One region of the Streptomyces sp. NPDC052012 genome, then DNA from elsewhere that is predicted to be linked to it. Evidence: riboswitches for the same ligand, from Rfam matches in the RefSeq annotation. Region 1 holds a riboswitch; the other holds the start of a gene.
What was found. A riboswitch is a leader RNA that binds a small molecule or an ion and turns the genes downstream of it on or off. The one in region 1 is predicted to bind thiamine pyrophosphate.
Positions count from the first base shown of each region.

Region 1 (10,894 bases):
ATTCGAGCGGCCTCCGTGGCCGAGCACCGGTCGATGCAGCGAGCCGCCCTGCTGGACGCTGCACGCTCCCTGCTGTCCGAGGGTGGTACGGAGGCGCTGACCTTCCCGGCCCTCGCCGAGCGCACGGGACTCGCGCGCTCGTCCGTGTACGAGTACTTCCGGTCGCGGGCAGCGGTCGTCGAGGAACTGTGCGAGGTCGACTTCCCCGTCTGGGCGGCCGAGGTCGAGGCGGCGATGGCCGCGGCCGACGGCGCCGAGGCCAAGATCGAGGCGTACGTACGCCGGCAGCTCGCCCTCGTCGGGGACCGCCGGCACCGGGCCGTCGTGGCCATCTCCGCGAGCGAACTCGACGCGGGCGCGCGGGAGAAGATCCGCGCGGCACACGGCGGGCTGATCGCGATGATCGTCGAGGCGCTCGCCGAACTGGGCCACGCCGAGCCCCGGCTCGCGGCCATGCTCCTCCAGGGTGTCGTCGACGCGGCCGTCCGCCGCATCGAGCTGGGCGCGGCGGAAGACCCCGAGACGATCACGGAGGCGGCGGTCTCGATGGCGCTGCGGGGCGTACGAGGCTGACCGCCGCGGGCTCGGCCCGCTCGGCGGTGGGTGACCGAAGGCCCCCCGGCTCGTCACCCCGGCACCGGCACCCCCAGCACCGGCAGCAGTCTCGACGGACCCCGGTGGAGCAGCCATGGCGGCAGCAGGGTGAGGGGGTTCAGGTAGGTGCCGGCTCTCAGCAGGCCCCAGTGGACGCACGGGGCCGTGCAGTGGGAGCCGCCTGGCTCCACCACCCCGATCACCTCGCCCGCCCTCACCGCGTCGCCCTTCCTCGCCGACGCGCGCACCGGCTCGTAGGTCGTGCGCAGCGGGGGATCGCCCGTGCCGGACAGCTCCACCGAGACCACGCCCTTTCCGGCCACCCGGCCCGCGAAGGACACCCGGCCCGCCGCCACCGCCCGTACCGGCGTCCCCGGCACCGCCGCCAGATCGACACCGCGATGCCCCCGGCCGTACGGCGTCGCCGGCGGCTCCCAGCCGCGGAGCACCCGGGGACGTGACCCCACGGGCCACGCACGCCCGACAGCAGGAACATCCTCAGCCCCCTCGTCCCCCTCCCCCGACGCCAGCAGCTGCGCCGGGGGAGGGGACAGCAGCAGCGTGCATGTCAGGGCCAGCAGCACCGCCAGCCGGGTCACCGCTCTCGCACATCGCCTCACTCGCATGCCGCAAGCGTCCCGGAGATCCGCGATCATGGCCGGGACCTGTGGACCACCGGCGGCTTGTGGACAACGGCGTCACCCGGCGCCCCGCGGGTCCCGTACACTTCTGGTGGCGACCCGGGCCACCGGGTCGACTTCGCACGCCCCGACATCGGGACCGGTCACGGCCGCTCCCGCTGTCAGCGCCCCTCGGTCCTTCGTGGCAACGGCGCGTCGTGGGCGTCAGGCGCGGGAGCCGTCCGGCCCCCGCGGCACAACCGAGAAATTCAAGGAGATACGGCCATGGCCGTCGTCACGATGCGGGAGCTGCTGGAGAGCGGCGTCCACTTCGGTCACCAGACCCGTCGTTGGAACCCGAAGATGAAGCGCTTCATCTTCACGGAGCGCAACGGCATCTACATCATCGACCTGCTCCAGTCGCTGTCGTACATCGACCGCGCCTACGAGTTCGTCAAGGAGACCGTCGCCCACGGCGGCACGGTCATGTTCGTCGGCACGAAGAAGCAGGCGCAGGAGGCCATCGCCGAGCAGGCCACCCGCGTCGGCATGCCCTACGTCAACCAGCGCTGGCTGGGCGGCATGCTCACCAACTTCTCGACCGTCTACAAGCGCCTGCAGCGCCTGAAGGAGCTCGAGCAGATCGACTTCGAGGACGTGGCCGCCTCCGGCCTCACCAAGAAGGAGCTCCTGGTCCTCTCCCGTGAGAAGGCCAAGCTGGAGAAGACCCTCGGCGGTATCCGCGAGATGCAGAAGGTGCCCAGCGCCGTCTGGATCGTGGACACCAAGAAGGAGCACATCGCGGTCGGCGAGGCCCGGAAGCTCAACATCCCGGTCGTCGCCATCCTCGACACCAACTGCGACCCCGACGAGGTCGACTACAAGATCCCGGGCAACGACGACGCGATCCGCTCCGTCACCCTGCTCACCCGCGTGATCGCCGACGCCGTCGCCGAGGGCCTCATCGCCCGCAGCGGTGTCGCGACCGAGGGCAAGGGCGAGAAGGCCGCCGGCGAGCCGCTCGCCGAGTGGGAGCGCGACCTGCTCGAGGGCGAGAAGAAGGCCGAGGAGGCCCCGGCCGCCGAGGCCGCCCCCGCCGCCGAGGCCGAGAAGCCGGCCGAGGCCCCCGCCGCCGAGGCCGCCCCGGCCGCCGAGGGCGAGCAGGCCTGACCGTCCGTCAGCGTCAGCGATGACGGCGGGAGCGGGTACTCCTCACCCAGCGCCTTCGGCGCGGTGAAGTCCGCTCCCGCCGTTCACCCGTAGGTCGGCGGCGCGACGCAGAACTGCATACATATGTAGAGCACACAGCCGCAGATCTTCGATCCTCCAGACTTCGAGAAAGATTCACAGACTCATGGCGAACTACACCGCCGCCGACGTCAAGAAGCTCCGGGAGCTCACCGGCGCCGGCATGATGGACTGCAAGAAGGCGCTGGACGAGGCCGAGGGCAACGTCGACAAGGCCGTCGAGGCGCTCCGCATCAAGGGCCAGAAGGGCGTCGCCAAGCGCGAGGGCCGCTCCGCCGAGAACGGCGCCGTGGTCTCGATCATCGCCGACGACAACTCCTCCGGCGTCCTCGTCGAGCTGAAGTGCGAGACGGACTTCGTCGCCAAGGGCGAGAAGTTCCAGGCCGTGGCCAACGCCATCGCCGAGCACGTCGCGAAGACCTCCCCGGCCGACATCGAGGCCCTGCTCGCCTCCGAGATCGAGGCCGGCAAGACCGTCCAGGCGTTCGTGGACGAGGCCAACGCCAACCTGGGCGAGAAGATCGTCCTGGACCGCTTCGCGCAGTTCTCCGGCGGTTACGTCACCGCCTACATGCACCGCACGATGCCCGACCTGCCGCCGCAGATCGGCGTGCTCGTCGAGCTCGACAAGCCGAACGCCGAGGTCGCCAAGGGCGTCGCCCAGCACATCGCCGCCTTCGCGCCGAAGTACCTCTCCAAGGAGGACGTGCCGGCCGAGGTCGTCGAGGCCGAGCGTCGCATCGCCGAGGAGACCACCCGCGCCGAGGGCAAGCCCGAGGCCGCCCTGCCGAAGATCGTCGAGGGTCGCCTCAACGGCTTCTTCAAGGACGCCACGCTGCTCGGCCAGCCCTACGCGCTGGACAACAAGAAGTCCGTCCAGAAGGTCCTGGACGAGGCCGGTGTCACCCTGAAGCGCTTCACGCGCATCAAGGTCGGCATCTGAGTCCGTACCGCGACGGACGCGCGACCCGGATAGGGTCGACAGCAGTCGTCCGGACACGGCGTCACGCACGCGCGCGTGCCGGACGACAGCAGATCTGACGAGGAGGCCATTGCCGCACGGGATGCGAAACACGCCCCACCGGCAATGGCCTTCTTGTATGTGCAACACGTGAAAGAGGCGGGATCCGACCATGACCACCAAGGCTGAGAAGAGCGACGACGGCAAAGTACGCGGCCGGTTTCTGCTGAAGCTGTCCGGAGAGGCCTTCTCCGGTGGCGGGGGCCTGGGCGTCGACCCCGACGTGGTGCACGCCATCGCACGCGAGATCGCGGCCGTCGTGCGGGACGGCGCACAGATCGCGATCGTCATCGGCGGCGGGAACTTCTTCCGCGGCGCCGAACTGCAGGTGCGCGGCATGGACCGCGCCCGCTCCGACTACATGGGCATGCTCGGCACCGTGATGAACTGCCTGGCCCTCCAGGACTTCCTGGAGAAGGAGGGCGTGGACTGCCGCGTGCAGACCGCCATCACCATGGGCCAGGTCGCCGAGCCCTACATCCCGCTGCGCGCCGTACGGCACCTGGAGAAGGGCCGTGTGGTCATCTTCGGCGCCGGCATGGGCATGCCGTACTTCTCCACCGACACCACCGCCGCCCAGCGCGCCCTGGAGATCGACGCCGAGGCGCTGCTGATGGGCAAGAACGGCGTGGACGGGGTCTACGACTCCGACCCGAAGACCAACCCCGACGCGGTGAAGTTCGACCACCTCGGCTACGGGGAGGTCATCACGCGCGATCTGAAGGTCGCCGACGCCACGGCCGTCACGCTGTGCCGCGACAACAAGCTCCCGATCGTGGTCTTCGAGCTTCTGGCGGAGGGCAATATCGCCCGCGCCGTCAAGGGTGAGAAGATCGGCACGCTGGTGGGTGACCAGGTCAGCCACGGCTGATCACCCTGACCGGGGGATGGACAATGTCCCGCCGGTCGGGAACCGTGCAGAAAGAAGACGCGACGCAGCCGGCCGCCGCCGAGACAACGGAACCGCAGCCGGGCCTACTCAAGACACGCAGGAGCAAGTGGTGATCGAAGAGACCCTCCTCGAGGCCGAGGAGAAGATGGAGAAGGCCGTCGTGGTCGCCAAGGAGGACTTCGCCGCGATCCGCACCGGCCGTGCGCACCCGGCGATGTTCAACAAGATCGTGGCCGACTACTACGGCGCGCCGACGCCGATCAACCAGCTGGCCTCGTTCTCCGTGCCCGAGCCGCGCATGGCCGTGGTCACGCCGTTCGACAAGAGCGCGCTGCGCAACATCGAGCAGGCGATCCGCGACTCCGACCTGGGCGTCAACCCGAGCAACGACGGCAACATCATCCGGGTGGTGTTCCCCGAGCTGACCGAGGAGCGCCGCCGCGAGTACATCAAGGTCGCCAAGGGCAAGGGCGAGGACGCCAAGGTGTCCATCCGCTCGGTGCGCCGCAAGGCCAAGGACGCCATCGACAAGCTGATCAAGGACGGCGAGATCGGCGAGGACGAGGGCCGCCGCGCGGAGAAGGAGCTCGACGACACCACGCACAAGTACGTCGCCCAGGTGGACGAGCTCCTGAAGCACAAGGAAGCAGAGCTGCTCGAGGTCTGATGAACGACTCTTCCTGGGGAACCCCGCCGCAGACCGGGTACTGGGGGCCGTCCGACCAGGGGCCTGTCCAGGGGGCTGCCCCGGCGGGTCCCGCGTACGATGCGCACAACGCGCAGCAGACTCGCCCCCTGCCCTACGTGGCCGACGTGCCCGCGCACGGCGGAGACCAGGATGCGGACCGGGGGGCCGCCCGGCTGAGCGGCCCCCTGTTCCGAGACGAGACGACGCAGGCACGCACCCACCCGGGGGAGGTGCCGCAGAATCCGGAGCCCATGCCCGACGCCTCGCAGCCGGCACCTCGGCCGCCGAAGAAGAGCGCCGGGCGCGACCTCGGTGCGGCGATAGGCGTCGGGGTCGGCCTCGGTGCCGTGATCGTCGCCTCGCTGTTCGTCGTGAAGGCCGTCTTCGTCGGTGTGATCGCCGTGGCCGTGGTGGTGGGCCTGTGGGAGCTCACGAAGCGGCTCCAGGAGCGCAAGGGCATCAAGGCGCCGCTGGTGCCGCTCGCGCTCGGCGGTGCGGCCATGGTGATCTCCGGATACGTCGGGGGCGCCGAGGGCGCGTGGGTCGCCATGGCGCTCACCGCGCTGGCGGTGCTGGTCTGGCGGATGACCGAGCCGCCCGAGGGCTACCTCAAGGACGTCACGGCGGGCCTGTTCGCGGCGTTCTACGTGCCGTTCCTGGCGACCTTCGTCGCGATGATGCTCACCGCCGACGACGGCGCCTGGCGCGTGTTGACCTTCCTGCTGCTGACGGTCGTCAGCGACACCGGCGCGTACGCGGTCGGCTGGCGCTTCGGCAAGCACAAGCTCGCTCCGCGGATCAGCCCCGGCAAGACCCGCGAGGGGCTGCTCGGCGCGGTCTCCTTCGCCATGGTGGCGGGCGCCCTGTGCATGCAGTTCCTCATCGACGACGGCACCTGGTGGCAGGGCCTGCTGCTCGGCCTCGCCGTCGCGGCCAGCGCGACGCTGGGCGACCTCGGCGAGTCCATGATCAAACGCGATCTGGGCATCAAGGACATGGGCACCCTCCTCCCGGGCCACGGCGGCATCATGGACCGCCTGGACTCACTCCTGCCGACGGCGCCGGTGGTGTGGCTGCTGCTCGTGCTCTTCGTGGGGTCCGGCTGAACAGCCGTTCCACAGCACTCCCGACCCACCCCTTCCGGGCATATGATCACCGCACCGTGATCGTCGTGCACGGGAGGGGTGGGGTGTATGTGGGGGCGCAAGCGCACCAGACGTGACCAGGCGGACGAGAACCTGGAGGCGGTCGAGCAGACGCTGAGCTCGACCGACCAGGCCCATGAGGGGCTGATGGAACTGGTCGCCGCCACGCTGGGGGAGATCGAGGCCGTCCAGGCGCTGCTCGGCGGGCGGGACGGTGTGCCCGTCGACGCCATCAGCCCGCAGCTGGAGGCCGCCCTCTCGACGCTCGGCCGCCTGCAGGACGTGGCCCAGCAGTACCTGGACAACCGGGAGCGTGCCGTCGCCGAGCTGCGCAACGGCGTCGACGCGGCGCTGCCGTGGCTGGAGGTGATGGTGGAGCAGGCCGACGGCATGGCGGAAGCAGGCGAGGAACTCGTCGGCATGACGGAGGCTCTCGTCGAAGTCAGGATGAAGACCGAGCGCCTGCGCGCGGAACTGGTCCCCCTGCGCGAGCGGGTGTACGCCGCCGTGCGCGCGGCGCAGGACGAACTGCACGCCGCGCAGGGTGCGGGGGGCTGGTACGGCTGGCAGGCGGACCTCGCGGCGCTCGGCGACCGGCTGACCGCCCTGGACGAGGGCCGGGTCATTCCGACGCCCGAGTTCAAGATCGGCGACCGTTACCGCGAGGTCGAGCGCCAGGTGGCCACGTTGCGCGACGCGATGGCCCAGGCCGTCCGCTGACCGGAGAGGCCGCCGGGCCGGGCAGGGCCGTCGGCCTCCATGATCAAGGAAACGTCCCCCGAACGGTCGGAGCGGTCCCCGAGATGGCGGCACGCGGCGCTGAGGCACCGGCCGCGTGCCTGAGCGGGCGGGTTCAGAAGATCGGCGTCTGTGCTTCGACTTCGGCGAGCCCTTCCTCCATGGTCAGCGAGGGCAGCACGCGGACGCGGTTCCAGTGGGTGAGACGAGACTCCACCAGGAAGCGGTCGACGTTCTCGACCTTGTCGGACCGTACGACCACGACGATCGTGTGCTCGCGGTTGACGAAGGGGCCGGCCACGATCTCGACGCCTGCCTTCTGGGCGAGGTTCGGGGTGTCGGGGGCGGTCTGCAGCAGCAGGTCGCGCGTTGTCGCGTTGGAGGTCGGACAGACTTCCGGAGTGTGGGTCGCGATCAGGACGAAGTGCATCTCGGGTCCCTTCTACTCGAGGGTCCCCTGATCACAGCCTAGGCCGCCCCGAAGCGCCCTGCGAGATCCGATGCCGGCTCTCAGGCTTTGCAGAAGGGGAAGGACGTCCGGGCCATGCGCTCGCCTGCTCACCCGGCCCCACCGCCGACGGCAGTGACGGCAGCGCTGACGGCAACGACGGCGAACGGCAGTGGTACTCGACGGCACAGCACAGCATTGGCGTGGTACCGCCGTCCCAGCCCACCCATGCTTGCCCGCGTCTTCCAAGCACCGGTCCCAGGACTGCATGATCCAGAGATGGACGAGTACGCGTGGCCGACGGACCCTGAAGTGCCGGCTGCCGAGGACAGGCGGCGGAGTTGGGCGGCAACCGTGGCGGCCCTACCCGTGGGTCACTGGATCACCGGCAAGGTCGTCGGGCGCCGGCCATTCGGGGTCTTCCTGCGGATAAAGGGCGTGCCCGACGCCGTGGCGTTGGCGGAGATCACGGCCATGCCGCTCGGAATGAATCTCCCCGCCCTAGGGGCCCTCGTTCGTGGACAGGTCCTCTGGCACGTCGACCACAACCACCAGGTCAAGGTCCGGCTCGATGAGTGGCTGGCAACCGACGAGTGATCGCCGCTGGGCCGTCCCCGGGCCGTCCGAGGCCGCTCACGGGCGACCAGCGACGACCACCAGCGACAGGTGTGGCAGCCAACACCCGCAGGTCACCCGAGTCGATCTGCGACACTGGTACAGCCATGCCTAAGCCCGGAGAACTTACCTTTGTCGCGCCGCGCGGAGCCAAGCTGCCGCCGCGGCATCTTGCCGATCTCTCGCCTGCCGAGCGCAAGGAGGCGGTCGTTGCGGTCGGTGAGAAGCCGTTTCGTGCCAAGCAGCTGTCGCAGCACTACTTCGCGCGGTACGCGCATGATCCGGAGCAGTGGACGGACATCCCGGCCGGTTCCCGCGGGCGGCTGCGGGAGGCGCTGCTTCCCGAGCTGATGACCGTCGTGCGGCATCTGTCGACCGACCAGGGCACCACCCGCAAGACGCTGTGGAAGCTGTTCGACGGGACGCTCGTCGAGTCCGTGCTGATGCGGTACCCGGACCGGGTGACCATGTGCATCAGCTCGCAGGCCGGGTGCGGGATGAACTGTCCGTTCTGCGCGACCGGGCAGGCGGGACTCGACCGGAATCTGTCCACCGCGGAGATCGTGCATCAGATCGTCGACGGGATGCGGGCGCTCCGGGACGGGGAGGTGCCCGGCGGGCCCGCGCGGCTGAGCAACATCGTGTTCATGGGCATGGGCGAGCCGCTCGCCAACTACAAGCGGGTCGTGGGGGCCATTCGCCGCCTCACCGACCCCGAGCCGGACGGGCTCGGGCTGTCGCAGCGGGGGATCACCGTGTCGACGGTGGGGCTCGTTCCGGCGATTCACCGGTTCTCCGACGAGGGCTTCAAGTGCCGGCTCGCCATCTCCCTGCACGCCCCGGACGACGAGCTGCGCGACACCCTCGTCCCCGTGAACACCCGGTGGAAGGTGCGCGAGGTGCTCGACGCCGGGTTCGAGTACGCGGCCAAGTCCGGTCGGCGGCTGTCCATCGAGTACGCGCTCATCCGTGACATCAACGACCAGGCGTGGCGCGGTGACCGGCTCGGACGGCTGCTCAAGGGGCGGCCCGTGCATGTCAATCTCATCCCGCTGAACCCCACGCCCGGTTCCAAGTGGACCGCCTCGCGGCCCGAGGACGAGAAGGCGTTCGTGGAGGCGATCGCCGCGCACGGTGTGCCGGTCACCATCCGGGACACCCGTGGCCAGGAGATCGACGGGGCCTGTGGTCAGCTCGCCGCGAGCGAGCGGTAACCTGACCGGCGTACACCTTCATATTCCGACAGGGGAGCGCCACAGCGCTGAGAGTGCGGCACCGGCCGCAGACCCTCCGAACCTGGCCCAGGTCATTCTGGGTAGGGAGATCGGTCACCACTCGAGCTGTTGCGCCCTGCCCGGGACCCTCACGGGTGTCCCGGGCAGGGCCGCGTCTCTTCCTGGTCACTCCAGGAGGAATCCAGTGAGCATCACCAAGAAGGTCACCGTCCTGGCCGTCGGGCTGGGGCTGGTCACGCTGTCCGCGTGCGGGTCGTCCGACGGCGACGACCCGAGCGGCGGCGGGTCGAAGACCGTGACCCTGGTCAGCCACAATTCGTGGGCCGCGTCCGAGGACGTCGTCGCCGCCTTCGAGAAGCAGTCCGGCTACAAGGTCAAGGTCCTCGAGGACGGCGACGCCGGGCAGGCCGTCAACAAGGCGATCCTGACCAAGGACAACCCCCAGGGCGACGTCTTCTTCGGCGTCGACAACACCCTGCTGTCCCGCGCCCTCGACAACGGGCTGTTCCAGCCGTACGAGGCGAAGGGCTCCGACCTGATCCTGCCCGAGTACCGGGTGGACGGGGACAAGCACCGGGTCACCCCCGTCGACACCGGCGACGTCTGCGTCAACTACGACAAGAAGTACTTCGCCGATCACAAGCTCGACCCGCCCAAGACCTTCGACGATCTGATCAAGCCCGAGTACAAGGACCTCCTCGTCACCGAGAACGCCTCCACCTCCTCACCCGGCCTCGGCTTCCTGCTCGGCACCGCCGCGAAGTACGGCGACGACCGCTGGCAGGACTACTGGAAGAAGCTCAAGGCCAACGGCGTCAAGGTCGTCGACGGCTGGGAGCAGGCCTACAACGAGGAGTTCTCCGGTTCGGCCGGCGGCAAGAAGGCGAAGGGCGACCGGCCGCTCGTCGTGTCGTACGCGTCCTCACCGCCCGCCGAGGTGATCTACGCCGACCCGAAGCCGGACACCGCGCCCACCGGCGTCGCCGAGGGCACCTGCTTCCGCCAGGTCGAGTACGCGGGCCTGCTGAGCAACGCGAAGAATCCCGAGGGCGGCAAGGCGCTGCTCGACTTCCTGATCAGCAAGACGTTCCAGGACGACATGCCGCTGAACATGTTCGTCTACCCGGTGCGCGAGGGCGCCCAGGTGCCTCAGGAGTTCGTGAAGTTCGGGCCGCAGGCGAAGGACCCGGAGACCATGGACCCGGCGAAGATCGCCGACAACCGTGACCAGTGGGTCAAGTCGTGGACCTCGCTCGTCCTGAAGTGAGCCGGACCGCGCCGGTGAGCCGCGCCGCGGCCAGGTGGCGCGGGAACGCGGCGCGGCTCGGTCTGATGGCCGTGCCCGTCGCGTTCTTCGCCGTCTTCTTCGCCTACCCCGTCGCCGCGATCGTCGCGCGGGGGTTGAAGACCGACGGCGGCTGGCAGCTCGGGCGGATCGGGGACGTGCTGGCCCAGCCGGACATCCGGCACGTCCTGTGGTTCACCACCTGGCAGGCGCTCGTCTCCACCGCCCTGACCCTGGTGATCGCCCTGCCCGGCGCGTACGTCTTCGCCCGCTTCGAGTTCCCCGGCAAACAGCTGCTGCGGGCCGTGGTCACCGTGCCGTTCGTGCTGCCGACGGTGGTCGTCGGCACGGCGTTCATGGCGCTC
Region 1 is NZ_JBFAXA010000013.1:97,859-108,752, reverse strand. Features, by position in the region: gene AB0412_RS21470 (helix-turn-helix domain-containing protein) at 16-573, shown strand; gene AB0412_RS21465 (M23 family metallopeptidase) at 627-1,220, opposite strand; gene rpsB (30S ribosomal protein S2) at 1,500-2,384, shown strand; gene tsf (translation elongation factor Ts) at 2,569-3,405, shown strand; gene pyrH (UMP kinase) at 3,596-4,354, shown strand; gene frr (ribosome recycling factor) at 4,485-5,042, shown strand; gene AB0412_RS21440 (phosphatidate cytidylyltransferase) at 5,042-6,169, shown strand; gene AB0412_RS21435 (hypothetical protein) at 6,257-6,928, shown strand; gene AB0412_RS21430 (hypothetical protein) at 7,062-7,376, opposite strand; gene AB0412_RS21425 (hypothetical protein) at 7,674-7,991, shown strand; gene rlmN (23S rRNA (adenine(2503)-C(2))-methyltransferase RlmN) at 8,117-9,223, shown strand; TPP riboswitch at 9,244-9,349, shown strand; gene AB0412_RS21415 (thiamine ABC transporter substrate-binding protein) at 9,429-10,511, shown strand; gene AB0412_RS21410 (iron ABC transporter permease) at 10,577-10,894, shown strand, end outside.

Region 2 (10,894 bases), on a different contig from region 1:
CTCGTCGTCGTTGACGGGGAGCGGGCGCGGCACGGTGAGGGCGCGCGGGATGACGCTCGTACGGTCCTCGGCGTTGTCGTGCTCCGCCGTCAGCGCCTGCGGCGGCACCGCGTCCAGCTGCTCGTCGCCGAGCCGCCCGCGCGCCTCGCGGACGCGGGCGAGCAGCGCCACGGCGTCGTGCGGACGCACCTCGGGCGTGCGCGCGGTCGCGGCGGCGACCAGCTCGTCCAGCTCGTACGCCATCCGGGGCACCGCGGCCGACGGCGGCGGCACGTCCTCGTGCAGATGCTTGTACAGCACGGTCGCGGGGGAGTCGCCGTCGTGCGGCTTCTCGCCGGTGAGCATCTCGTAGAGCAGGATGCCGCAGGCGTAGACGTCCACCCGGGGGTCGGCGGTGCCGTGCTCGATCTGCTCCGGCGCCAGATACGAGACCGTGCCCAGCACGGTGCCCGTGGTGTTCGTCACCGTGTCCACGGCACGCACGAGACCGAAGTCGGCGACCTTGACCCGGCCGTCGTCCCCGATGAGCACGTTCTCCGGCTTCATGTCCCGGTGCACGAACCCGGCGCGGTGCGCGGCGCCGAGCGCGGCCAGCACCGGCTCCAGGATGTCCAGCGCGGCCCGCGGCTGCAGCGCGCCCCGCTCGCGCAGCACGTCCCGCAGGGTACAGCCGGCGATGTACTCCATCGCCAGGTAGACGTACGCCCCGTCGGTGCCCTGGTCGAAGACCTGCACGACGTTCGGGTGCGCCAGGCGCGCGACCGACTTCGCCTCCCGGATGAACCGCTCGACGAACGAGCCGTCCGCGGCGAGGGACGGGTGCATCACCTTGAGCGCGAGCACGCGGTCCAGACGGGTGTCCACGGCCCGGTAGACCGTGGCCATCCCGCCGACCGCGATCCGCGCCTCGACGCGGTACCGGCCGTCGAGCACCTGCCCGACCAGAGGGTCCTGAAGGGTCGTGTCCACGCAGGGAGTCTACGAGCCACAACCGACACCCCGACCCCGTCCACCCCTGTTCGGACCCCTATTGCAGCGCACCTGTGACGCGTCTCGCACACGCCGGGAAGCACCAGAGCTGCCCCCCCACTCACCCGCAGCCGCCGACGGCGATCGCCCCCCACGGGGAGCGCCCACCTCTCGACCGACCGGAAACGGGTGGTGCGTGGGTGGGAGAGCAGGACGGGAGAGCAGCGCCGGCTCAGAAGGCAGGACGCTCAGGATCCAGCACGGCCAAACCCTCCGCAGGAGACGACGCCTCGGCGAAATGCCTCCGCGGAATCCGCCCGGCCAACCGAGCCAGCCTCCCCGCCTCCACCGCACTCCGCATGGCGTGAGCCATCAGCACCGGCTCCTGCGCCCGGGTGACGGCGGACGCCAGCATCACCCCCGCACACCCCAGCTCCATCGCCAGCGCCGCATCCGACGCCGTACCGGCCCCCGCATCCAGAATCACCGGCACCCCGGCCCGTTCCACGATCAACTCGAAGTTGTGCGGATTGCGAATCCCGAGCCCCGACCCGATCGGCGACCCCAGCGGCATGACCGCCGCACACCCCACGTCCTCCAGCTTCCGCGCCAGCACCGGGTCGTCATTGGTGTACGGCAGCACCGTGAACCCGTCGTCCACCAGCGTCTCCGCCGCCTCCAGCAACTCGACCGGATCCGGCAGCAGCGTCCGCTCGTCGGCGATGACCTCCAGCTTGATCAGATCGGTACCCAGCGCCTCCCGCGCCAGCCGCGCGGTGAGCACCGCCTCCCCGGCGGTGAAGCACCCCGCCGTGTTCGGCAGCACCCGGATCCCGAGCTTCTCCAGCACGGACAGCACCGACCCGTGCACCGAGGGATCCACCCGCCGCATCGCGACGGTCGTCAGCTCCGTCCCGGACGCCACCAGCGCCCGCTCCAGCACATCGAGGCTCGGCGCCCCTCCGGTGCCCATGATCAGGCGGGACGTGAAGGACGTACCACCGAGGACGAAGGGATCGTCGGCCATGATCAGCCTCCTTGGACGGCGGTGAGGACTTCCACGCGGTCACCCTCGGAGAGGGGAGTGGAGGCCCACTGCGTGCGCGGGACGACGGTTTCGTTCAGGGCCGCGGCCACGCCCGAGGGCGCCGCGGTGAGCGACGTCACGACGACGACGAGACGGGTTCCGGACTCGACCTCTCGGGGTTCCCCGTTGACCGAGATGTTCATGCGGACTGCTCCATGAGTGCGTCGGCGGTGAAGCGCCGGGGCGTGAACGGCCGGGCCTCGGCGGGGAGTTCCCCCGTGGTCAGCACATGGGCCATGACGTCGCCGGTCACCGGCGTGAGGAGCACACCGTTGCGGTAGTGCCCGGTGGCCAGCAGCAGCCCCTCCAGCCCCGTCGGCCCGAGCAGCGGAGCGTTGTCGGGCGAGCCCGGCCGCAGTCCGGCCCGGGTCTCGGTGAGCGGCAGCTCGGTGATCCCGGGCACCAGCTCATGGGCGTCGCGCAGCAGCTCGTACACGCCGCCCGCGGTGACGGTGGTGTCCCAGCCCAGCTCCTCGCTGGTCGCCCCGATCACCAGCTCGCCGCTCTCGCGCGGCACCAGATAGACGTGGCTGCCGCGCACCACGGCCCGCACGGTCCGGCTCAGGAACGGCCCGTACTCGGCGGGCATCGTCAGCCGTACGACCTGCCCCTTCACCGGCCGTACCGGCGGCACCACGTCCTGCGGGACCCCCGCGAGCCGCCCGCTCAGGCTGCCTCCGGCCAGCACCACCTGCCCGGCGTTCAGCTCGGCCCCGCCGGCGGTGACCACGCCCGCCGCCCGGTCCCCGGCGACGACCAGCCGCTCGGCCCACGCGCGGTGCAGCACCACGCCCGCGCGCTCACAGGCCGTCACCAGCGCCGCCGCGAGCCGCCGCGGATCGATCTGGTGGTCGCCGTCCACGCGCAGCCCGCCGCGCACACCCGGCGCGAGCATCGGCTCCAGCCGCCGGCACTCCCGCCCGGACAGCCATTGTGAATCCAGCCCCGACCGCTGCTGCAGCGCGTGCAGCTCGCGCAGATGGGCCCGGTCGTCGGCGTCCAGGGCGACCGCGAGCGTGCCGCAGCGGCGGTAGCCGAGGTCGTGTCCGGTGGCCTCGGTCAGTTCGGCCGCGAAGTCGGGGTAGCGGCGTGCGGAGGCGAGATTCAGGGCGAGCAGGGTCTGCTCGCCGTAGTGCAGTTCCGTGACGGCGGCCAGCATCCCGGCAGCCACCTGGGCGGCCCCGCCGCCCGGCTCGGGATCCACCACGGTCGTGGCGAGACCGCGCTGCGCGGACCGCCAGGCCGTGACCAGACCGATGATTCCGCCCCCGATGACAAGGACGTCGGACGTGCGCGTACGCGACATGGGCGTCCAGCCCCTCCCTTCGCCGGCATGACCCGGATCAGGTTCGTACGGTCGGAGGCCGCCAGCCTCCCTCTCAGCCCGGTGCGTCCGGGCTCCCGCGAGTGCTTTACGTTGGCCACCCTAGCCCCCGGAGCACCGACCTTGTAAGGGAGCCCAGCCGTGGCCCGTTCGCTCGACGGTCTCGTCCTCGCCCCGGTCGCCGACCAGGCACCGGGCCAGGTCGGCACCCGCACCCGCTTCCGCTACCACGAGCGGGACGGCGAGATCTGGGCCGACTACGCGGGCGGCGACGTCGTACGCGGCCACTTGCTGGGCACCCGGGACGGGGACCGGCTGGACTTCCGGTACGTGCAGCTCAAGCGGGACGGCACGACCTCCTCGGGGCACTGTGTGTCGACGGTCGTGGACCTGCCCGACGGGCGGGTCCGGCTGGAGGAGAGCTGGGAGTGGGAGTCGCAGCCGGGCAGTGGGACCAGCGTGGTGGAACAGGTCGTGGCGCAGGTCGTGGCCCAGGGGGACTGACTGACAAAACGTCAGGTGCTTATGGTGATCAGGTGAGCGAGCAGACGCAGGAACCGGAGTCGTCCGACGAGACGCGCCGGGTGGTGGTGGCGGGCGCGGGCATGGCCGGCGTCCAGACCGCGGTCGCCCTGCGCGAGCAGGGGTTCGGCGGCACGGTGCTGCTCATCGGCGCCGAGCCCCACCAGCCGTACGACCGGCCGCCGTTGTCCAAGGCCGTGCTGCTCGGCAAGGCCGAGGACTCCGCCTTCGACGTCGACTTCGAGGCGCTCGGCATCGACCTGCGGCTCGGCTGCGAGGTGCTCGGCCTGCGCCCCGCCGACCACCGGCTGGACACCGAGGCCGGGCCCGTCCCGTACGACGTCCTGGTGATCGCCACCGGCGCGGAACCGGTCCGGCTGCCCGGCGCGGACGGCGTGCCCGGCGTGCACCTGCTGCGCACCCTCGACGACGCCGAGCGGCTGCGGCCCGTGCTCGCCCGGCAGCACGACATCGTGGTGGTCGGCGCCGGCTGGATCGGCGCCGAGTTCGCCACGGCGGCGCGCGAGGCGGGCTGCGCGGTCACCGTCGTCGAGGCCGCCGACCGGCCGCTGGCCGAGGCGCTGCCCGCGGAGGTGGCCGCCCCCATGACCGCCTGGTACGCCGACGCGGGAGTCGAGCTGCGGACGCACGCACGCGTGGAGCGCGTCGAGCCCGGCGCGGTGCTGCTCGACGACGGCTCACGGCTGCCCGCGGGCGCGGTGGTCGTCGGGATCGGCGCCCGCCCCGCCACCGCCTGGCTGGCCGGGTCCGGGGTCCGGCTCGGCGCGTACGGCGAGGTGGTCGCCGACCGCCACCTGGCGACGTCCGTCCCCGATGTCTACGCCGTCGGCGACTGCGCGTCCTTCCCCTCCGGGCGCTACGGCGAACGGCTGCTCGTCCACCACTGGGACAACGCCCTCCAGGGGCCCCGCACGGTCGCCGCGAACATCCTCGGTGCGGCCACGGGTGAGCCTCCGGCGGTGTACGACCCGGTGCCGTACTTCTGGTCCGAGCAGTTCGGGCGCTTCGTCCAGTACGCCGGTCACCACGCGGACGCCGACCGGATCGTGTGGCGCGGCGACCCGTCCGGCCCGGCGTGGACCGTGTGCTGGCTGCGGCGGTCCCGTCTGGTGGCGCTGCTGGCGGTGGGGCGGCCCCGGGACCTCGCACAGGGGCGTCGGCTGATCGAGGCGGGGGCGACGATGGACCCCCGCCTGATCGCGGACCCGGCCCGCCCTCTGAAGTCGGCGACGGCGTGACGCGTTCGCGCTGGTGGGTGGGGCTGACTTCCGACTGTCAGTGGCAGATGGCACGCTTGTCCCGTGACCGAGATTGACGCAAAGATCGATGCTCTCGTCCCCGCCTGGCTCACCCTGCCCGACATCGCCGAGAAGCTCGGCGTCGAGGTGACGCGCGTTCGGCAGCTGGTCAAGGAGGGCCAGCTCATCGCCGTGCGCCGGGGTGAGAACCGCGCGCTGCACGTGCCCGCCGCCTTCATCGACGGGGACAAGGTCGTCAAGGGCCTCTCCGGCACCCTGACGCTCCTGCGGGACGACGGCTTCACGGTCGAAGAGATGCTGGAGTGGCTCTTCACTCCCGACCCGTCCCTGCCGGGCACCCCCGCGCAGGCACTGAGCGAGAACCGCGGCACGGAGGTGAAGCGCCGCGCCCAGGCCCTCGCGGTCTGACCCGCCTTCGGACCCCGAGAGCCTGACGAACAACCGCCCGGCGCCCTTGCGGATCGAGGGCGCCGGCGGAGAAGACCGAAACCCCCGGCCGCCGAGACCCTGCCGGGCAGCGGCCCGTAACCGAGCTGCGCCCGCACGCGCCGCAGCCGTGTCCCCACGTCGGTAGCTGCGGGCGGTCGTGCCTCCCCCAGTGCCTTGAGGGCCTGGGAGGTGCCCCAGGGCGATGGGGGTCCCCCCGCTCGAGCGAAGCCGAGAGTGGGGGAGGGTGGGCGCAGCGGCGCCCCGCCGGCGCGGGCGAGCGACACCCACCCCCGGCCGACGTCACCGACAGCACCTGCATAGGGTCCCTGGCGGGCGCGCACCATCACCGCCGACCGACCTCGAAACCCTGGGGGCCCCGAATGCCCGACTCCGCTGCCACTTCCGCCCGGGCCCGTCTCACCGACGCCCGTCTCTACCTCTGCACCGACGCCCGCACACGCCAGGGCGACCTCGCGGAGTTCCTCGACACCGTCCTGTCCGCCGGCGTCGACATCGTGCAGCTCCGCGACAAGGGCATGGAGGCCGCCGAGGAACTGGAGCACCTCGCCGTCTTCGCCGAGGCCTGCGCCAAGCACGGCAAGCTGCTCGCGGTCAACGACCGTGCGGACGTCGCCCACGCCGCCACCGCCGACGTCCTCCACCTCGGCCAGGGCGACCTCCCGGTCCCCGCGGCGCGGGCCATCCTCGGCCCGGACGTACTCATCGGCCGCTCCACGCACACCGAGTCCGAGGCCACCGCGGCCGCCGCTCAACAAGGCGTCGACTACTTCTGCACCGGCCCCTGCTGGCCCACCCCCACCAAGCCCGGCCGGCACGCCCCCGGCCTCGACCTGGTCCGCCACACCGCCGCTCTCGGCACCGACCGCCCCTGGTTCGCCATCGGCGGTATCGATCTCGGCAACCTCGACCAGGTCCTGGACGCCGGCGCCCGCCGGGTCGTCGTCGTCCGGGCCATCACCGAGGCGGACGATCCCGGCGCGGCGGCGGCGGAGCTCGCCCACCGCGTGCGGCAGGCGCCGGACCGCGGATGACGCGCGTTTGTCTCAAGTGTGTCCAAGGGGTGGACAACAAGTCGACAATTCAGACAATTCTCCCGCATCCGGTTGGGGGACCGCCCACCCCTGGCTAACCTGCCCGTATGGCCCTCGGCACCGCATCCATCAGGTCCGACCACGCGCGAACCGTGCGCGACATGCTCGCGACAGGAAAGACGACCTATTCGTTCGAGTTCTACGCCCCCAAGACCCCGAAGGGCGAGCGGAACCTGTGGAACGCGCTGCGCCGGGTCGAGGCCGTGGCCCCCGACTTCGTCTCCGTGACCTACGGCGCGGGCGGTTCCACCCGCGCCGGCACGGTCAAGGCGACGGAGGCGATCGCCTCGGACACCACGCTCACCCCGATCGCCCACCTCACGGCGGTCGACCACTCGGTCGCCGACCTGCGCAACATCATCGGGCAGTACGCCGACGCCGGGATCCGCAACATGCTCGCGCTGCGCGGCGACCCGCCCGGCGACCCGATGGGCGAGTGGGTGCCGCACCCCCAGGGCCTCACCTACGCCGCCGAACTCGTCGAACTGATCAAGGCGTCCGGTGATTTCTGCGTGGGCGTCGCCGCCTTCCCCGCGATGCACCCCCGCTCCACCGACTGGGAGGACGACGTCCGTCACTTCGTCGACAAGTGCCGGGCGGGCGCGGACTACGCGATCACGCAGATGTTCTTCCACCCGGAGGACTACCTGCGGCTGCGCGACCGGGTCGCGGCCGCCGGCTGCGAGACGCCGATCATCCCCGAGGTCATGCCCATCGCCAGTGTGAAGACGCTGGAGCGGATCCCGTCCCTCACCAACGCGTCCTTCCCGGACGCCCTGAAAGAGCGGATCCTCACAGCCAAAGGCGATCCGGCCGCTGTACGCTCGATCGGAATCGACTTCGCCACGGAGTTCTGCGCGCGGCTGCTGGCCGAGGGAGTGCCCGGACTGCACTTCATCACGCTGAACAACTCCACGGCGACGCTGGAAATCTACGAGAATCTGGGCCTGCACCACCCACCGCAGGCCTAGACCGGTCGCACCGACGTACGACACACTGCGTAGCGGCCACTGGGAGAGGGGCGTACATGGGCTGGACGGTCCTCTATATCGCGTTCGGCATCGTCGCGCTGTGGCTGCTCGGCGAGGTGCTGCTGCAGTACAAGGCGCGGCTGCGCTGGCGGCTGCTCGCCTTCGTCGGCTTCCTCGGTGTCGTGGTCGGTGTGCTCATCCCGTCCGTCGTCGTCATCGGGCTGGGCGCCGCCGCCTTCGCGGTCGGCCAGACCTACGTCACGCTGTCGTTCCGCCGCGGCTTCGCCGCCGGCTGGGCGGTCAACGCCCCGATGCTGGCCGCCGCCACCGGTCGCCGCGACCGCGGGCGCGAGGAGCCGACCCTGGAGGTCTCCGACCTCGAGGCGTCGGGCGACGCCCACGGCGAGGGCACGAAACACCGCGACCGGGCCGCCTCGTACGGCACGGACGACGACTACGACCGCGACGACGTCTTCACCCCCGGCCGCTCCGACCGGCAGACGGCCGCCGAGACCACCGCCGTCTACGCCCCGCAGCCCCTGTCCGACGACACCGGCTCGTACGGCGTCTACGACACCGGGTACGGCACCCAGACCCAGGACCAGTACGCCGCGGCCACCCAGAGCGCCGACCAGGGCTACGCCTCCTACGACTACTCCGGCTACGGCCAGCAGGGCTACGACACGGGCCAGCAGCAGTACGCCGCCTACTCCGACCCGTACATCGGCACCCCGACCTACGGCGGCACCGGGTACGACACCGGCTACGCCGACCCGCAGCAGTACGGCCAGCAGCAGGGCTACGGCCAGGACCAGTACACCGGCACCTACGGCGGCGAGACCCCGGCAGGTGGCCTGTGGGTCCCGCAGCAGCGCAGCACCGACGACCCGTACGGCGGTGAACTCCCGCCGGAGCAGGCGTACCCGTACCAGGGTGACCAGCAGCAGCCTCCGGCGAACGGCTACGACGAGCAGTACCGCTTCTGAGAGCAGTACCGCCCCTGACCGCCGGGGCGCCCGGCGGTGCTCACTGCGACCCGCGGAAGTCCGGCCCCTCCACGATCAGCCCGGCGACCAGCGCCCCCGACATCCCGGCATGCGGCAGCCCACCTCCGGGGTGGGACCAGCCGCCGACCGTGAACAGCCCCGGCGTCCGCGTGCTGTTGGCGGGATGCAGCCCGCGCCCGCCCGCCGCTGCCAAGGCCGGCGGCGGCACGGCTCCGCCCTCGGCACCCGTCTCTCGCGCGATGTCGGCGGGGGTGCGCACCTGGTGCCACAGCAGACGGTCCCGCAGGCCGGGTATCGCGCGCTCGGCGACGGTGATCAGCTGCTCCGCGTACGCGGCCGGGGCCTCACCTGCCGCCGGGACCACCGACGTCAGCGTCACCGACTCGTGCCCGGTGTCCGGCACCAGCGCCGGATCGTCCGGCCGCAGCACCGTGACCGTGGGACGGGCGGGCCGGCGGGCAGCGGAGCCGGACAGCGCGTCGAGCTCGGCGTCCCGGTCTTCCGCGTGCACCACCGTGCGGTGCGCGGTCCCCTCCGGACGCCCTCCGCGCAGCGCCAGCAGCACGGTCAGCCGGCTCGCCGCCGCCCGCTGCGGCGGCACCTCGCCGTCACCGCGCACCCGCGTCCCCCGGTTCAGCCGGTCCAGCGCCCCGGGTGCCACCCCGGCCACCACGAAGTCCGCCTCGGCCACCGTGCCGTCGGCCAGCTCCACGCCGGACGCCCGGCCGTCCTTCTCCAGCACCGCCGCGACCTCGGCACCGAAGACGAACTCGACCTTCCGGGCCACGCACCGCTCGTACACCGCCCGCGCCAGCTCCCGCATGCCGCCGCGCACGTACCACGTGCCGAACGCGTGCTCCATGTACGGCAGGACCGCCGCGCTCGCCGGGGTCTCACGGGGATCCAGGCCGTGGGCGAGCGCATGGCTCTCCAGCAGCGCGATCAGCCGGGGCTCGCGCAGCTCCCACGCGCCGACCTCGGCGAGGGTGCCCGCCACGCGCGTGCGCAGCAGCTTCTTGTGCGGGACCGCCGGGTAGGGCTCACGCTCGGCCAGCACCTGCCAGTTCGGCCACAGGGGCTCCTCCAGCAGCGGGCGGCGCGCACGGTCCCACGCCTCGCGGGCGCGGACCAGGAAGTCGCCCCAGCGCTGCCCGGCCCGGGCCCCGAGCGCCTCGTCCAGGGCCGCGACGACACCCGCGCGGGAGGAGTCCGGCAACGACACGCGCGTACCGTCCGCGAACACGTGGTGCGAGGACGGGTCGACCTGGACCAGCTCGACGCACTCCTCCAGCGGCTCTCTGCCGGTCTTCAGGAACAGATCGCGGTAGACCGCGGGCAGGGTGAACAGGCCGGGTCCCGTGTCGAAGGCGAACCCGTCCCGCTCCAGCCGGCGCACCGCACCGCCGTACGTGTCCGTCCGCTCGTACACCACCACCCGGTGGCCCGCGACGGCCAGCCGGGCAGCGGCCGCCATCGCGCCCATCCCGGCGCCGATCACCGCAATCCGTGCCATGCCAGGGACTTTATCCGCCGCCACTGACAGGCCGGACCCGAGTACCGGCGCCCATGCGCTGGTGACCAGCCGGCGACACAGCGTCGTGGGCGCGCGTGCGCAGCCGTGAGTATCCGTACCTAGGCGGCGAGATGAGTACGCGCGCGGATGGGCTCCGACCTGCGCGGACGACAGAGTGGAGACCACGGAGAGGGGGCCCGGGACCCGGAACCGGCGACACGGGGCGCCGGAACGGCCCGGCCCGCGATCCGCTCCTTCCGCCGGCTGGCGCCGGCGGGAGCGAGGCACGGGGGAAACCGGGGGACGACCGAGAACGGGGGTCCTGCGGGGGGACGTACGGGGGAGCAAGGAAGGCGCCGGTCCGACGGTGGCCCGTGGGGGACGCGGCCACGCCGGGCCGGCGCCTTCACTCTTCTCCTGCTCGTGCTTCCTGCCCCGTCTCTCCTGCTCGTCCGCCCGGTTCAGCGGCTGCCGCTCACCCGGCCCTGCAGCAGCCGGGACAGCGCCGCGTGCACGTCGTCCAGGGAACGCTCCGGCTGGAAGGACTTCCAGTCCAGGGCCGCCACCAGCACCATGCCGACCAGCGCGGCGGCCGTCAGCTGTACGTCGATCTCCTCGCTGAACTCGCCGCCCGCCACCCCCTCGCGCAGTACGCCCTCGACGACGGCCACGGCCTGCTG
Region 2 is NZ_JBFAXA010000001.1:584,555-595,448, forward strand. Features, by position in the region: gene pknB (Stk1 family PASTA domain-containing Ser/Thr kinase) at 1-969, opposite strand, end outside; gene AB0412_RS02670 (thiazole synthase) at 1,202-1,996, opposite strand; gene thiS (sulfur carrier protein ThiS) at 1,999-2,199, opposite strand; gene thiO (glycine oxidase ThiO) at 2,196-3,362, opposite strand; TPP riboswitch at 3,360-3,471, opposite strand; gene AB0412_RS02685 (hypothetical protein) at 3,522-3,884, shown strand; gene AB0412_RS02690 (FAD-dependent oxidoreductase) at 3,917-5,161, shown strand; gene AB0412_RS02695 (Rv2175c family DNA-binding protein) at 5,225-5,590, shown strand; gene thiE (thiamine phosphate synthase) at 5,992-6,663, shown strand; gene metF (methylenetetrahydrofolate reductase [NAD(P)H]) at 6,771-7,694, shown strand; gene AB0412_RS02710 (hypothetical protein) at 7,751-8,680, shown strand; gene AB0412_RS02715 (NAD(P)/FAD-dependent oxidoreductase) at 8,721-10,214, opposite strand; gene AB0412_RS02720 (TetR/AcrR family transcriptional regulator) at 10,676-10,894, opposite strand, start outside.
Region 2: it holds a riboswitch for thiamine pyrophosphate, as region 1 does, so the genes downstream of both, thiO (glycine oxidase ThiO) here and AB0412_RS21415 (thiamine ABC transporter substrate-binding protein) in region 1, are expected to answer to the same signal.